Regions from separate parts of the Vibrio sp. TRT 17S01 genome, predicted to be linked through region 1. Evidence: predicted binding sites of a transcription regulator. Region 1 holds the regulator's gene; each other region holds the start of a gene.
The links. Region 1 encodes PurR, which represses purine synthesis genes. Its sites were predicted from a motif close to TNANGNAAACGTTTNCNTNA; they were not measured.

Region 1 (4,220 bases):
TGCGACAAGTAATTCGTATTCTGCTTTGGTTAATTTGACGGGTTCGCCATTTCGGCTCAGAGCTCGACGCTGAATATCAAACGTCCACTCTCCAAAACGCACCACATTTTCATCTTGCTTCTTCGCGTCATCTCGCTCAGAGCCATTTCGAGCATTAGATATACGCCATAATAGGTTCTTCACTCGAACCAATAGCTCACGCAGCTCAAAAGGTTTTGTTACGTAGTCGTCTGCACCCATTTCGAGGCCAACGATTTTATCAATGCTATCCGTGCGTCCTGTCACCAGGATAATCCCAATATCAGACTGACTGCGAAGCTCACGAGTAAGCATCAGACCATCTTCTCCTGGAAGATTAATGTCTAACATAACTAGGTCAATTTCATTGGCCTGTAGCATCTCGCGCATTTTTTCACCACTATCAGCCTCGCTGACAGAGTAACCTTCATTCTGAAAGTAGCCTGCCAGTTTACTGCGAGTGACCGCATCATCTTCAACTACTAGTACGTGATAGCTCATCTACACTACTCATATTGTATATGGAATTATTTGCCGTTATATTCTATTCATAATTCGTAACATATCTAGCTTTTATCATTCTAAAATCAAGAAAGGTGATTTTTTCTTGATTCAGAACAAATGTCGACCAACGGTTCATATTTTCGAATAATTGGGCTTTATTTGTCACAACACATATTACCGCTATTCATTTTTATTCGTTAAACTAACTATATACCGATACTAGGAGTCGCGCATAATGCAAGAAATCAAGGCGTTTAATGAAAAGCGAGCAGAAATATACTGGTGGCTATCAAGTGTGTTTGCTAGAGAGCTAACAGAAACAGATATTGAACAATATCATTCACCAGAAATTCGCGCTTTTTTGACTGGATTGGGCGAAAACGAAAGCTTAAAAACCGCGTCAGACAAGTTGATTGACGCTCTAAACCGCTTAATGGATCGCGAAGATGCACAGTTAGAATTAGCGGCAGACTTTTGTGACATTTTCTTGAAGTCGGATAAGGATTCCGCCCTACCATATGCATCTATGTACGTGGGTAAATCCGGTCTTTTAAATGATGAGCCAGCTAAAGAAATGCAAACCATCATGGAGCAGCACGGCATTGCTATCGATAAAAACCTAAATGAACCTGCTGACCATATTGCTATTGAACTCGACTTTCTCGGCAACCTGATCATTCGTTCTAATGAGCTTGAACAAGAGCGCCACATGGAAGAAGCACTTGCAGAACAAGAGCAATTTATTAAGAAACACATTCTAAATTGGACACCTCAATTTAGTGATAAGTGTCAGTCTTTGGACGAATTTGGTTTTTACGCTGCGATTAGCCAACTAACCATTGCATTTCTTGAGTTAGATTGCGTTTATTTAGCTGGTAACTAATCAAGTCAGCTTTATGGTTAGTTAAATTGTGATTTAAGCACGAGCTTAATTGCTATTTTTATTTGCCAGTGAGAATTTGGCGGTCTAAAATCGAGACCGCAAACGATAAAAACGAATAATGTAAAATACAAACCGCTCTTTAAAAGCGGTTTTTGTGTTTCTGATACTTTCTGCCAAATTATTCTAAAATCAGAATAGAGATTTGTGGCAGTCATCGACAGGACAAACCTATGGCCACTATAAAAGATGTAGCTCGCCTTGCTGGCGTATCTACCACCACCGTTTCTCATGTGATCAACAAAACTCGATTTGTTGCTGAAGCGACTCAAGAAAAAGTGATGGAAGCCGTCAAGGAGCTAAACTACGCTCCGAGTGCGGTTGCTCGTAGCTTAAAATGCAACACGACTCGCACGATCGGTATGCTTGTTACCCAATCTACAAACCTGTTTTTCTCAGAAGTGATTGATGGCGTAGAAAGTTACTGCTATCGCCAAGGTTATACACTTATCCTGTGTAATACAGGTGGTATTTACGAAAAACAACGAGATTACATTCGTATGCTTGCGGAAAAGCGCGTAGATGGCATCTTGGTGATGTGTTCTGACCTAACAGAAGAACTGAGTGAAATGCTCGATCGTCACGCTGACATCCCAAAAGTAGTGATGGATTGGGGCCCAGAAAGCTCGCAAGCTGATAAGATCATCGACAATTCTGAAGAAGGTGGCTACCTTGCCACGAAATATCTGATTAACCACGGGCACACAGATATTGCTTGTCTCAGTGGCCATTTTGAAAAAGCTGCCTGCCAAGAACGTATTCTAGGCTACAAACGCGCGATGAAAGAAGCCAATTTAGCCGTCAATGAAGACTGGATCCTTGAAGGTAACTTTGAGTGTGACACTGCGGTATTGGCTGCGGATAAAATTGTCGCCATGGACAAGAAACCAACTGCAATATTCTGCTTTAATGACACTATGGCATTAGGCTTAATGAGCCGCCTTCAACAGAAAGGAATCCGCATTCCTGAAGATATGTCTGTTATTGGCTATGACAATATTGAACTTGCAGAGTATTTCTCGCCACCACTCACAACCGTTCACCAACCAAAGCGCCGTGTTGGTAAAAACGCGTTCGAAATATTACTGGAACGAATCAAAGACAAAGAACATGAAAAACGTGTTTTTGAGATGCATCCCGAAATTGTCGAGCGAAATACTGTTAAAAAAATCAATAGCTAGTAACTTTGTACTGTTCGGTATCGGCTTTTTCTGCCAACCAAACACAACAAACAAGTAAATATCTGAATTAAGATCACATTTAGACCATCAGAGTGTGATACTTACCTCAAATATTATTTATTCTTTAGTGGAATAAATTAAGCCACGCACAGGGCAAACCAATCCGAAAGGATGGGACGCAAAGCCTCCGGCCTACACAGGAAACTGCAAGGTAGCGGGGTTGCCGATGGCAAAAATGCAAACTGTTAACTCCTTACTGACAATACATCTGCATTATTTTGCTAATCTCTCGGACCTGCATTGGTGGCGTATAACTATACACCGAGAATTTACAGCATGGATAAACCAGTACTAAAAGACTCAATGCGACTCTTTGAACAACTAGGGCGCATAAAATCTCGTTCAATGTTTGGTGGCTTTGGAGTTTTCGCAGACAGCACTATGTTCGCATTGGTGGTAAACGATAAGTTACACATCAGAGCAGACGAGCAGTCCGCGGAAATGTTTAAATCTCAAGGGTTAGAGCCTTATGTTTATAAAAAACGCGGCTTCCCGGTTGTCACTAAATACTTCGCTATGCCAGAAGCATGGTATGACGATAAAGAACGTATTATCTCTCTAGCTCAAAAAGCGCTAGTCGTTGCAAAACAAGAGAAAACAACTCAAGCGAAGGCTAAACCTGAACGCTTAAAAGATCTTCCTAACCTAAGACTTGCTACAGAGCGCATGCTCAAAAAAGCAGGTATTGATTCAGTCGAGAATTTGGAAGAGAAAGGCGCAGTAGAAGCGTTTAAAGCGATTCAGCAGACTCATTCCTCAGATGTCAGCATTGAACTGCTGTGGGCTTTGGAAGGAGCAATTAAAGGCACTCATTGGTCGGTGATCCCTCAAAACCGACGTGAAGAATTAATGAGTAGCTTGAAGTAACTCTATATTGACCAATAAAAACCAGCGCTCGTCGCTGGTTTTTTATTATTTGAAATTTTTTGCCCCTCTCCCTGTTCTAATAGCTTAGTACTACCATTTAAAACTAAATGCTATTGTTACTTTTTTATGTTTCTTTTTTTGTTAATTGAGCCAATTGGTCATGGGAGCTATCTGTATGAATAAAAAACTCATTCTTGGTGTATTACTGGTTGTGACCATCATATTTCTGGCAATGAATTTCGGCCAACATCTCACACTCGAAAACGCAAAAGCTCAGCAGCTTGAACTAGCAAACTTTATTGAAAACAATTTCTTCATTGCAGCAACAACCTATTTCTTTGCCTATGTTGCCATCACTGCCTTTTCTATTCCTGGAGCGGCAGTGGTGACATTGCTTGGCGCCGCTTTATTTGGGTTTTGGACTAGTTTACTGCTTGTCTCATTTGCCAGCACGATCGGTGCGACGCTCGCCTTTTTGAGTAGCCGCTTCTTATTACGAGAGTGGGTGCAAAGTAAGTTTGGTGATAAGTTGACTGCAATTAACAATGGGGTTGAAAAAGACGGGGCATTCTACCTATTCTCTCTACGTTTAATTCCAGTTTTTCCTTTTTTCCTCATAAACCTACTAATGGGGTTAACACCAATCACAA
Region 2 (4,220 bases), on a different contig from region 1:
TTGCTTCAAGAAGTGCAACCATTTGATCCCAGAATAGAGCAACGGTATCAATTTTCACTTTTTCATCTGGCGAGTGAGGGAACTTGATGGTTGGGCCAAAAGAAACCATATCCATGTTCGGGTAAGGTTCTTTAAATAGACCACATTCAAGACCTGCGTGGATTACCATGATGTTTGGTTTGTGACCGTAGATGCCTTCATACATATCACGGAAGATCGCCATGATTTCAGAATCAGCGTCTGGTTTCCAACCAGGGTAAGCGCCAGAAAATTCAATTTGTGCACCTGCCAGTTCAGCCACAGAAGCCAGCGTGCCTTCTACTTGTTGACGACCAGAGTCTATTAGTGAGCGAACAAGGCATAGAACTTGAATCTGGTTCTCTTCTGTTGTGATAACACCCACGTTAAGAGAAGTTTCTACCACGCCTTCGATTTCGTCGCTCATGCGGATCACGCCATTTGGACATGCATTTAGTGCTGCGATGAAACGTTGATGGTCTGCAACCACTAGAGCGTGAGCGTCAGTGTCGATGGCTTCGTTGAACGAAACAATGTCCGTTTCCACTTTACCTAGTTCTGTTTTAAGCAGGTTAGTGTAGAAGTCAAATAGTTCTGCAAGTTTTGCTTCGTTTTCAGCAGGAACCGCTACCGTTACGAATGCTTCGCGAGGAATCGCATTACGTAGGCTACCACCGCGGAATTCCACTAGACGAAGATCAAGCTCTTGTGCGTGACCCGCTAGGAAACGAGCAACCAGTTTATTTGCGTTACCACGACCGGTGTGAATATCACAACCAGAGTGACCGCCTTTTAGGCCTTTAAGCACTAGCTGGCGAGTAACGTAACCTGCTGGGATTGCTTCACGTTTGATATCGAACGTCATTTGACCATCAATACCGCCAGCGCAACCCATGTAGACTTCGCCTTCTTGCTCAGAGTCAGTGTTTAAAAGGATCTCACCTTCTAACCAACCAGCTTCAAGACCAAACGCTCCAGTCATACCTGCTTCTTCATCAATTGTCAGCAGTACTTCAAGAGGGCCATGTTTGAGATCTTTTGATGCAAGCACTGCCAGACAAGATGCCATACCCATACCATTGTCTGCACCAAGTGTGGTGCCTTTTGCTGTTACCCATTCACCATCAATGTAGGGTTGAATTGGATCTTTGGTAAAGTCGTGGTCTGTGTCTTCATTTTTTTGAGGAACCATATCAATGTGAGCTTGAAGCACCACACCTTTACGGTTTTCCATTCCAGCCGTCGCAGGCTTTTTGATAAATACGTTGCCGATTGGATCTCGGCGAACCTCTAGACCTTGTTCCGTTGCCCAATCTACGATGTATTGAGCTAGCGTTTCTTCATGTTTTGAAGGGTGTGGAATAGAACAAATCTTGTCGAAGAACTGCCACAAAGGCTGTGGTGACAAGTGGCTAATTTCAGAATGGAATTCAGACACGGAAGACTCCTTTTGTAGTGTTTTTCCACATATTTGATTGCATTTTTGCCTATCAAATAGAGTTAATATCCAAAATTTGGGTATTGAGTAGAGAGGGCAGCATACCACTACAGCGTCTCTTGGAGTAGTCGCAGTGGCTAGATTCCATCATTCTCATCAAGAGTTGCAAGATTGGTATTTATCGAATATGACACAGGGTTTGTATTGATTTGTTCTTTACTTAGAAAATTGATTGATAATGCTGTAATTTAATTACTAAATTTTATTGATTATTATCATATTATGAACTTTTTGTGACTTTGGTCACTTTTGGGGTTGTAATTTTATTTCTTTGGGGGTATATTGTAACCAACTTCGCAAGCGAAGAGAAAATGCTCAAAGGATGAGTCCGATTTATCGCCTCCAAGGAACCGAGAAATCAACGTATGTTTCATTGATTTAGAAGGTGATGTTTATGAAAGGTTTACCAAGTGCAACGTTCTGGCTAAACAGCTCTGTTTACACAAGTAACTTTGCATACCCTACAACTTTTGGCTACTAAGCCGGGAATTGTAACTCTCGAACAGTATGTTCACCCCTATATATTGGAATTTATCGACAGCGTGTTTGCTGACATGATTCAACCGCCGCTCAAATTGAGCGGCGTTTTTTTATCCTTAATTTCTATTTTTATTGCAACTCGTGATATTTTTATTCGTATAAATTCATATTTCTCCATTCAAAAATGCCTTCAATACGAGAAGTAAACTTCGACAGAGTACAAAAAAACATCATTTGATTTTTATTCGTTTTTTGATTGATTGTTTAATATTATCATGTGGTTATGTTGTTTTTACTTGCTGTTGTACACCTCTGTTGCCTACTTAATAATAACTATTGTTGATTTGGGTCAGATTTCTGTCTGGAATTTGTTATTTGATAACTTTATAATCCACGGCCAATCGATTACGCAACCGTTTACTTTTACCGTTATAGGATTCGAACATGCTCGAAAGGCTATTTAAACTAAGCGAAAATGGCACGAACGTGAGAACTGAGATCATCGCGGGTCTTACTACGTTCTTGACAATGGCTTACATCATTTTTGTTAACCCAGCAATTCTCGCTGATGCAGGAATGGATCGTGGTGCAGTATTTGTGGCCACTTGTTTAGCTGCGGCTATTGGCTGTTTCATTATGGGCTTTGTTGCCAATTACCCAATCGCGCAAGCACCGGGCATGGGGTTAAATGCATTCTTTACCTATGCGGTAGTGCTTGGCATGGGCTACACCTGGCAGGTTGCGTTAGCGGCGGTTTTTGTGTCGGGTGTTCTATTTATTTTCCTAAGCGTGTTCAAGATCCGTGAATGGATCATCAATTCGATTCCGATGTCGTTGCGAACAGGTATTTCAGCGGGTATCGGCCTTTTCCTTGCTTTCATTGGTTTGAAAAATGCAGGAATTGTCGTTGATAACCCAGCGACACTTGTTTCTATGGGCGCAATCACATCGCTGCCTGCCGTGCTTGCTTCAATTGGCTTTTTCTTGACGATTGCTCTGGTTCACCGTGGTGTGAAAGGCGCAGTGATGATTGCTATCTTGGCTGTGACAGGGCTGGGCTTAGTGTTTGGTGATGTACAGTGGGGTGGAGTAATGTCAGCGCCTCCAAGCATCGCACCTACGTTCCTTCAATTGGATTTCTCCGCTGTATTTGAAGTCGGCATGATCTCAGTGGTGTTTGCTTTCTTGTTTGTGGATTTATTTGATACAGCAGGCACGTTAGTTGGCGTTTCTCAAAAAGCAGGTTTAGTGGGTGAAGATGGCAAGATCCCTCGTTTAAATAAAGCGTTACTGGCAGACTCTACTGCAACATCGGTTGGTGCACTTTTGGGTACATCAAATACCACGTCATACATCGAAAGTGTGTCTGGTGTTGCTGCGGGTGGACGAACTGGCTTAACTGCGGTTGTGGTTGGCATTTTGTTCCTACTTGCACTGTTCTTCTCGCCATTAGCTGGTATGATTCCGGCGTATGCGACAGCAGGCGCGTTATTTTATGTTGCGATTCTGATGCTTTCTGGCTTAGTTAGTATCGATTGGCGTGACCTAACGGAAGCTGCACCTGTTGTGGTTACTTGTTTGTTGATGCCTCTGACGTTTTCTATCGCAGAAGGTATTTCGCTAGGCTTTATTGCTTATGCCGCAATCAAGTTGTTCAGTGGTAAAGGGCGAGAGGTTTCCATGAGTGTATGGGTGATGTCTGCTATCTTTATCATCAAATATATTGTCGCTTAAGAATTCAAAAGACTTGTAGGGGCCATTATAAAAGCGTCTACAAGTTTTCATTTTTATAAATTAGGTTATTGCAATGAGTAAGAAATTCATCATTACCTGGGATCAGATGCACTCTTTTTGTCGTGAACTCGCTGCGAAGCAAATGCCAGCCGAACAGTGGAAAGGCATTTGGGCAGTAAGCCGTGGAGGCTTAGTTCCTGGTGCTATTTTGGCTCGTGAACTGGGTATTCGCTATGTCGATACTATCTGTATTTCAAGCTACGACCATGATCATCAACGTGACATGAGTGTACTGAAGGCGCCTGAAGGAGATGGTGAAGGTTACTTGATTGTTGAAGATCTTGTAGATAGCGGTGATACCGCACGTAAACTTCGTGATTTATATCCTAAAGCGAAACTGATTGCGGTATGTGCAAAACCTTCTGGTGCTGAGTTGCTGGATGACTACGTTGTCGACATTGCTCAAGAAACTTGGATTGAGCAACCATGG
Region 3 (4,220 bases), on a different contig from region 1:
CACTTCATGCAACTCGCGCAGCGGTTGAAGAAGGTGTAGTTGCTGGTGGTGGTGTAGCACTCATTCGCGCGGCATCTAAAGTTGCTAACCTTGAAGGTGACAACGAAGAGCAAAATGTTGGTATCCGTGTAGCACTACGTGCAATGGAAGCGCCAATCCGTCAAATCACTAAGAACGCAGGTGATGAAGAGTCTGTTGTTGCTAACAACGTACGTGCTGGCGAAGGTAACTACGGTTACAACGCGGCAACTGGCGAATACGGTGACATGATCGAGATGGGTATTCTAGATCCAACTAAAGTAACTCGCTCAGCACTTCAATTTGCAGCATCAGTAGCGGGTCTGATGATCACAACTGAAGCGATGGTAACAGACTTACCACAGAAGGATGCGCCAGCTATGCCTGATATGGGCGGTATGGGTGGTATGGGTGGCATGGGCGGTATGATGTAATCCGCTTATCTTTAGCGATGGGGTTAAACCTGACGCTATGAGTTTGCAACTCAGCCTAAATCAAAACCAGAGTCTATTGGCTCTGGTTTTTTTTGTTATTTATAGAAAAGAAAAAGGCTTCCATTAGGAAGCCTTTATAAATCATTCAATGAGATTAAAGAATAAGGTCGCGAACTTCAGGATCTTTACGCTCTAGGTAGTGCGTCGACTTAATGCGGCGAATCGTACGGCAGCGGCCACGAATCAATAATGTTTCTGTTGTAGCAATGTTGCCTTGGCGGCTGATGCCGTCCAGCAAGTCGCCTTTGGTGATCCCTGTTGCAGAGAAAACCACATTATCACTACGAGCCATATCATCCATTTTTAGTACTACATTGGCTTGTACGCCCATTTCTTCACAGCGTTTTAGCTCAGCAGCGCCGTAGATGCGGTTTTCTTCGTTATCGCCTTTTACTTCATGACGTGGAAGTAAGCGGCCGTGCATGTCGCCATCTAGCGCACGGATAACAGCGGCGGAGACTACACCTTCTGGTGCGCCACCAATACAGTACATCGCATCCACTTCGCTATCTGGCATGCAAGTTAAAATAGAGGCAGCAACATCGCCATCAGGCACGGCAAACACGCGAACCCCCATCGCTTGCATTTGCGCGATCACTGCATCATGACGAGGCTTAGCTAGTGTGATCACTACGAGCGTATCGAGTGATTTATTCAATGCTTTGGCGATATTTTCCAAGTTTTCTTTCAATGGTTTATTAAGGTCGATACAGCCTTTTGCGCCCGGACCAACCACCAGCTTTTCCATGTACATGTCAGGCGCTTTAAGGAAGCTGCCTTTTTCTCCCGCGGCGAGTACAGCTAGAGCATTGGATTGCCCCATTGCCGTCATGCGAGTCCCTTCTATAGGGTCAACAGCAATATCAACTTCATCACCGCCAATACCGACGTTTTCACCGATGTAGAGCATTGGTGCGTCATCAATTTCCCCTTCGCCAATAACAATTTCACCGCTGATATCAGTTTTGTTCAGTAGTGTGCGCATAACTTCAACCGCAGCACCGTCAGCGGCATTTTTATCGCCCCGACCTAACCATTTATAACCAGCTAATGCTGCACCTTCAGTGACTCGAGAAAATGCCATTGCCAAATCGCGTTTCATGATGACTCCAATACATAGGTAATAGGGCTAAAAATCGACGCGATTCTAGCATATCAAAAAGGAAACGTTTGCTTTTTTACTGCAAACTCTATTGAACTGGATCAATAGGGAGCGTTAAAGTGACGGTATGACAAGGCCAGAAGGCTTATAAGTCAGAAGTATGTCAATATGCGCCGTTTTTTTGACCGAATGGCTCAAAATAGCAAATATAGAGAGTGTTTATCTTAGCCACGCTGAGTAGAATGGGGCTATGGGTTAAACTCGACCAAATTGAAGAAAGGTAGGCGAACATGTCTTTTGAAGTACTAGAACAACTAGAAGCAAAAATCCAAACAGCAGTAGACACCATTGCACTGCTTCAGATGGAAGTAGAAGAGCTAAAAGAAGAAAAAGAAAAGCTAGCTAGCGAAGCGAATGAGCTACGTTCAAACCGTGAAGCGCTTGAGCAAAAAGCACAGCAAATGCAGCAAGAGCACGCAGCATGGCAAGATCGTATCCGTAACCTACTTGGTAAAATGGATGAAGTTGAGTAATCAACAGCAAGCCTTTTATTGCAACAAAAACGCCAGCGTCATGCTGGCGTTTTTGTTTTTCGAGAGAGTTAATTTAGCTTAAGCTTTTGGTCGTACACCTAGGGTGTGGCACAGAGCATAGGTCATTTCTGCTCGGTTTAGTGTGTAGAAGTGGAAGTCCTTTACGCCTTCGCGGCTTAACACACGCACCATATCAATTGCTTGGCTTGCACCAACCAGTTGGCGCGTTGTTGGGTCATCATCCAGACCTTCAAATTGTTTTGCCATCCAGCCCGGAACTTTGACATTATTCTGAGCAGCGAAACGAGATGCTTGTTTGAAGTTTGAAACTGGCAGAATGCCCGGTACGATTTCAACATCAATGCCCGCAGCAACGCAGCGATCACGAAATCGAAGATAGCTCTCTACATCAAAAAAGAACTGAGTAATAGCGCGGTTAGCACCGGCTTCAACTTTACGTTTTAGATTCAATAGATCGGCTTGTGCGCTTTTGGCTTCAGGGTGAACTTCTGGAAAAGCTGCGACGGATATATCAAAATCATGGCGAGATTTGAGCAGTTCCACAAGATCGGATGCGTACATATCAGGCGCGCCGCCACCGGGTGGAATATCACCGCGCAGAGCAACGATGCTTTCAATGCCATTTGCCCAGTAATCGTCAGCAATTTTAATCAATTCTTCACGAGAAGCGTCGATACAAGTTAGATGAGGAGCGGCTACCAGCCCTGTCTCTGACTTGATTTCTTTAATGATGGAGTGGGTACGATCACGCTCACCAGAGTTTGCTCCGTAGGTAACCGATACAAATTTTGGTTGCAGTGTTTTTAAGCGGTGAACAGAGTTCCAGAGTGTTTCTTCCATTTTTTCGCTGCTTGGAGGAAAAAACTCGAAAGAAACGTTGATATCATCAGCGAGTTCCGCGATATTCTGGTTTAGTGCGTCGATATGACTGGCGTGCGTGTATCCCATCTTACTCTCCCTGTGGTAGCGTCCACTACCCAAACTTCCAAATCTTTAAACTGACGTTTAGACGTCTATATGTCCAAAGAATGTAATGAATACGTTTTAATGTCAATAATGTGATTATGAATTTTTTTCAAGTTGATAATTAAGGTAACTCAAGTTCGGGGCAGATGTTGAGTAAAATCGTCTAAATGCGAGGGAAAAGAAAAAGGCTTCGACGAGTGCCAAAGCCTTTCATATCGATTATAACAAACTAGAAAGTAGGTTGAGATCGGATTGGATTGCTCCTGCAGTGACTTCGCGCCCCGCGCCCGGTCCTCGAATAACCAGTGGATTATCTTTATACCACTTACTTTCAATCGCAAAGATGTTGTCGCATGGCAGGAGGTTTGCCAAAGCATGTTCTTTATTCAATGCTTCGACTCCAACGGTTGCCGTGCCGTTTTTCTCTAAACGTGCAATGTAACGCAGCACTTTATCTTCACGCTGGGCTTTTTCTAACCGCTCTGCGAGTAGCTCACTTAATAGTTGGCTTTTATCAAGGAAGTCATCCAGTGATAACCCGGCTAATTCTTGCGGAACTAAGCTTTCTACTTTGACCGCTTCTGGTTCGATATCTAATCCTGACTCACGTGCGAGGATCACCAACTTTCGCATCACATCGGAGCCATCTAAGTCGCTGCGAGGATCCGGTTCGGTAAGTCCTTGTTGCCAAGCAAGATCGACTAACTCTGCGAATGGAACACTGCCATCGTATTGTTGGAACAACCAAGACAAGGTGCCGGAGAAGATCCCGGAGAGTGCTAGGATTTCATCGCCACTTTCGCGCAAGTCTCTTACCGTATGGTTAATAGGTAATCCAGCGCCGACGGTTGCATTGTAGAGCCAGTGACGGTTGATCTTGGCAAACGCATCTTTTACGTCATGGTAATAGCGGCTAGAAGCCGAACCAGCGACTTTGTTTGCTGATATTAGGTGCATACCTTGTTGGGCAATATCTAGGTAACGTTCAGCGAGCTCTTGGCTTGCGGTCACATCAAGTACCACGAGATCGTCATAACCCTGAATCGCTCCTAATTGCTCAATCCAAGAAAAATTCTGATATTCGAT
Region 4 (4,220 bases), on a different contig from region 1:
TCGCATCCATCATATGCCCATAACCAATATTGTAGGAAGCCAGCGCGAACCAAATCTTTTCATGCTCATCAATACTGTCTGGGATACGTGCCACCATGCGGCGCAAATATTCTACGCCACCTTTTACCGACTGCTCGGGATCAAGTCGATCTGTTACCCCGACACTTTTTGCCGTTGGTAGAGTCAACATCATCATTCCTCGAACGCCCGTTGGTGATTTTGCCAGTGGGTTCCAGTGTGATTCTTGATACGCCAGTGCGGCAATTAAACGCCAATCAAATTCGTCGGAGTACTCTTGGAACAGGGGAGACCATTTCGGCAGTTTGCTGTCCAATGCGCGAATAAAGGCGCGGGTATCGACGTAGTCAAATGTGCCAATGTGTCCAATGTATTTCTCTTCTAAGGATGCTAAGTGTCCGGACTGTTGCAAGTTACCAAAAAACTCAATCAATAGCGCATAAAGGCTTTCATCTTCAGAGCGTTGTAGAAACCAAGAAATAGGTTGATCTTCCGTTAGCTCAAATGCGAGCGCTAAATCTGGATAGATACGTTGGGAAAGCGATATTTCTACAGAATCGGCGACGGTGTACTTCAGTTCGCCTTCTGAGACTTGTTTCAGCAACTCGTTGACATCTGAATTTGGGTCAATTTTATATTCAAACTCAGGGGATTTTTGCTGGATATTGGTAAGCGTACGTTTGAAGTGTGAATCGCTGACGATGGTCACAACAGGTTCGCCATTATTCTGTTCCATTAACTCTGACTGTTTTTTCAACAACTGTTTTAGATTGCGAGGACGCCACTGGCCTTTTTTATACACCAATTGTTGGCTGACATAATAGTAGGCTGGGCCTGGACGAAAGCGCTGTAATCGCTCTTCTGACTGACTAAGGCCAGCTGCAATGATGTCAATCTCACCATTCTCTAATGCAGGGTAGAGACTGGATATACGATAAGCTGGCTTCATTTCCAGCTGAACACCTAATTCGTTTGCAAACTCACGCGCAATTTCATAATCCAACCCGGCCGGACCATCTGGACCAATATAGTAAGAAAGTTGATTGTTGAGCGTACCCACTCGCAACACGCCGCGCTCGCGTATTTGTTCCAGCTCACTTTTAGGTTCTGATTCAATCTGGCAGCCAGAGAGAAATAGGGCTGCAAGGCATAATGTTGTCAGATACTTAAAGCGCTTAAAATAATGATTCTTCATCGATAGCATTCTCATACATCTAGTGTGTCCTTTATATCAAAGGGATGAGGTCAATCAAAGCTTATGTGCAATGCATTGGTAACAACTTCATCATTTAATGAGTTTTGCTGTATTTCAAATTTGACAAAAAAAATGACGCAAACGGTTGCTATTGGTGTTACATCACAAAAATAATTGCTATATAATGCGCTCGCAATGCAGAGGTGGAATCGGCATAGGTTTTCAAACCTTCGGGAATAGCTTCGAAGTAAAACAGTATAACCCACTGAATTTATTCCAATATCACCTTAATCAATTGCATAAGAGACCTAAGTACATGAGAATTTTTCGTGGCTCCCCAGCTCTATCTGAATTTCGTGTTAACAAGCTTCTAGAGCTTTGTCGTGAACTAGGCCTACCTGTAACAGGTATTTACGCTGAGTTTGCCCACTTTGCTGATCTAACGGCAGACCTAGATGCGTCTGAAGTTGAGAAACTAGAAAAACTACTGACTTACGGTCCGACAATTGAAGAGCACAAGCCTGAAGGTCTTCTTCTACTTGCGACTCCTCGCCCTGGTACTATCTCACCATGGTCTTCTAAGTCTACTGACATCGCGAATAACTGTGGCCTAGCTAAAGTTGCTCGTCTAGAGCGCGGTACGGCTTACTACATCGAAACATCATCTGGCCTTTCTGAGCTTCAACTGGTTGAGCTTAAAGCGATTCTTCATGACCGCATGATGGAAGTTATCTTTACTGACTTCGATTCAGCAGCGGCGCTTTTCCAAGTGGCAGAACCTGCACCAGTCGCGGACGTTGACCTACTTGCTGGTGGTCGCGCTGCGCTTGAAAACGCAAACGTTACCCTAGGTCTTGCACTAGCGGATGATGAGATCGAATACCTTTACGATGCGTTCGTAAACAAACTTGATCGTAATCCAACCGACATAGAGCTAATGATGTTTGCACAGGCGAACTCAGAGCACTGTCGTCACAAGATCTTCAACGCAGACTGGACTATCGACGGCGTTAAGCAAGAGAAGTCTCTGTTCAAAATGATCAAGAACACATTTGAAACGACACCAGAAAACGTACTGTCTGCATACAAAGATAATGCAGCAGTGATGGTGGGCTCTGATGTCGGTCGTTTCTTCCCAAACCCAGAAACTCGCCAGTACGGCTACAGCCAAGAGAAAGCGCACATCCTAATGAAGGTGGAAACTCACAACCACCCAACGGCTATTTCTCCTTGGCCGGGTGCTTCTACAGGTTCAGGCGGTGAAATCCGCGACGAAGGTGCGACTGGTATTGGTGGTAAGCCAAAAGCAGGTCTTGTTGGCTTCACTACGTCTAACCTACGTATTCCTGGTTTTGAACAGCCATGGGAAACAGATTTCGGTAAACCGGGTCGCATCGTTAACGCTCTAGACATCATGCTAGAAGGTCCACTTGGTGGCGCGGCGTTTAACAACGAATTTGGTCGTCCAAACCTACTGGGTTACTTCCGTACTTACGAAGAAAAAGTGAACTCTCACGCAGGTGAAGAGGTCCGTGGTTACCACAAGCCAATCATGATTGCTGGTGGTATGGGTAACATCCGTGACGAGCACGTTCAGAAGAAAGAGATCCCAGTAGGCGCAAGCCTAATCGTACTTGGTGGCCCTGCAATGAACATCGGTCTTGGCGGTGGTGCTGCTTCTTCAATGGCATCTGGTCAATCAGCAGAAGACCTAGATTTCGCCTCAGTACAGCGTGAAAACCCAGAAATGGAGCGTCGCTGTCAGGAAGTTATCGACCGTTGTTGGCAACTTGGTGATGCTAACCCAATCGCGTTCATCCACGATGTAGGCGCGGGCGGTATCTCTAACGCACTTCCTGAGCTTGTAGACGATGGCGAGCGTGGTGGTATCTTCCAACTGCGTGACGTACCAAACGACGAACCAGGCATGAGCCCACTTGAGATCTGGTGTAACGAATCTCAAGAGCGTTACGTTATGGCAGTTGCGCCAGAGAACATGGAAGTATTCGACGCAATCTGTAAGCGTGAGCGTGCACCATACGCCGTAGTAGGTATCGCAACAGAAGAGCGTGAACTGAAACTTGAAGATTCACACTTCGAGAACACGCCAATCGACATGCCAATGGATGTGCTTCTTGGTAAGACGCCTAAGATGCATCGTGATGCGAAAACGCTAAAAGCAAACAACCCTGCAGTTAACCGTGACGGTATCGAGCTAAACGAAGCAGCGGACCGCGTTCTACGTCTACCAACGGTTGCAGAGAAAACATTCCTTATCACTATCGGTGACCGCACAGTAACGGGTCTAGTTGCTCGTGACCAAATGGTTGGTCCTTGGCAGGTGCCTGTTGCTAACTGCGCAGTGACCGCAGCAAGCTACGACACTTACCACGGTGAAGCGATGTCGATGGGTGAGCGTACACCAGTGGCTCTACTAGACTTCGGCGCTTCTGCTCGTCTAGCGGTTGGTGAAGCAATCACAAACATTGCAGCGACAAACATCGGTGATATCAAACACATTAAACTGTCTGCAAACTGGATGTCTCCAGCTGGCCACCCGGGTGAAGACGCGGGTCTTTACGAAGCAGTGAAAGCGGTGGGTGAAGAGCTATGTCCAGCACTTGGCCTGACTATCCCTGTTGGTAAAGATTCAATGTCGATGAAGACCAAGTGGGAAGAGAACGGTGAGCAGAAAGAAGTAACCTCTCCGCTATCTCTAATCATCACTGCGTTTGCTCGTGTTGAAGATGTGCGTAAGACAATTACACCTCAGCTTCGCACTGACAAAGGTGATACTTCGCTAGTTCTAATCGACCTAGGTAATGGTCAGAATCGTCTAGGTGCAACAGCGCTAGCACAGGTTTACAAGCAACTGGGTGATAAGCCAGCAGACGTTGACAACGCAGCGCAGCTAAAAGGTTTCTACCAAGGCGTGCAAACTCTTGTCGCGAACGATCAAGTAGTGGCTTACCACGATAAGGGCGATGGCGGTCTATTCGTTACTCTA

Region 2: ACQEXS_RS17625 (NCS2 family permease) is a predicted target of PurR. The motif match lies at 2,402-2,421, and genes of this name have one in related genera.
Region 3: glpX (class II fructose-bisphosphatase) is a predicted target of PurR. The motif match lies at 1,671-1,690, and genes of this name have one in related genera.
Region 4: purL (phosphoribosylformylglycinamidine synthase) is a predicted target of PurR. The motif match lies at 1,347-1,366, and genes of this name have one in related genera.

Annotation. Positions count from the first base shown of each region.
Region 1 covers NZ_JBNJOG010000001.1:193,802-198,021, reverse strand. The annotation lists gene torR (two-component system response regulator TorR) at 1-519, opposite strand, end outside; gene torD (molecular chaperone TorD) at 758-1,405, shown strand; gene purR (HTH-type transcriptional repressor PurR) at 1,636-2,643, shown strand; cyclic di-GMP riboswitch class I at 2,786-2,871, shown strand; gene ACQEXS_RS00850 (TfoX/Sxy family DNA transformation protein) at 2,980-3,570, shown strand; gene ACQEXS_RS00845 (TVP38/TMEM64 family protein) at 3,746-4,220, shown strand, end outside.
Region 2 covers NZ_JBNJOG010000013.1:63,256-67,475, reverse strand. The annotation lists gene ACQEXS_RS17630 (aminoacyl-histidine dipeptidase) at 1-1,456, opposite strand, end outside; gene ACQEXS_RS17625 (NCS2 family permease) at 2,441-3,730, shown strand; gene tet(34) (oxytetracycline resistance phosphoribosyltransferase domain-containing protein Tet(34)) at 3,804-4,220, shown strand, end outside.
Region 3 covers NZ_JBNJOG010000007.1:137,198-141,417, forward strand. The annotation lists gene groL (chaperonin GroEL) at 1-452, shown strand, start outside; gene glpX (class II fructose-bisphosphatase) at 607-1,614, opposite strand; gene zapB (cell division protein ZapB) at 1,905-2,147, shown strand; gene metF (methylenetetrahydrofolate reductase) at 2,226-3,116, opposite strand; gene ACQEXS_RS12955 (bifunctional aspartate kinase/homoserine dehydrogenase II) at 3,354-4,220, opposite strand, start outside.
Region 4 covers NZ_JBNJOG010000002.1:169,485-173,704, reverse strand. The annotation lists gene mltF (membrane-bound lytic murein transglycosylase MltF) at 1-1,213, opposite strand, end outside; gene purL (phosphoribosylformylglycinamidine synthase) at 1,530-4,220, shown strand, end outside.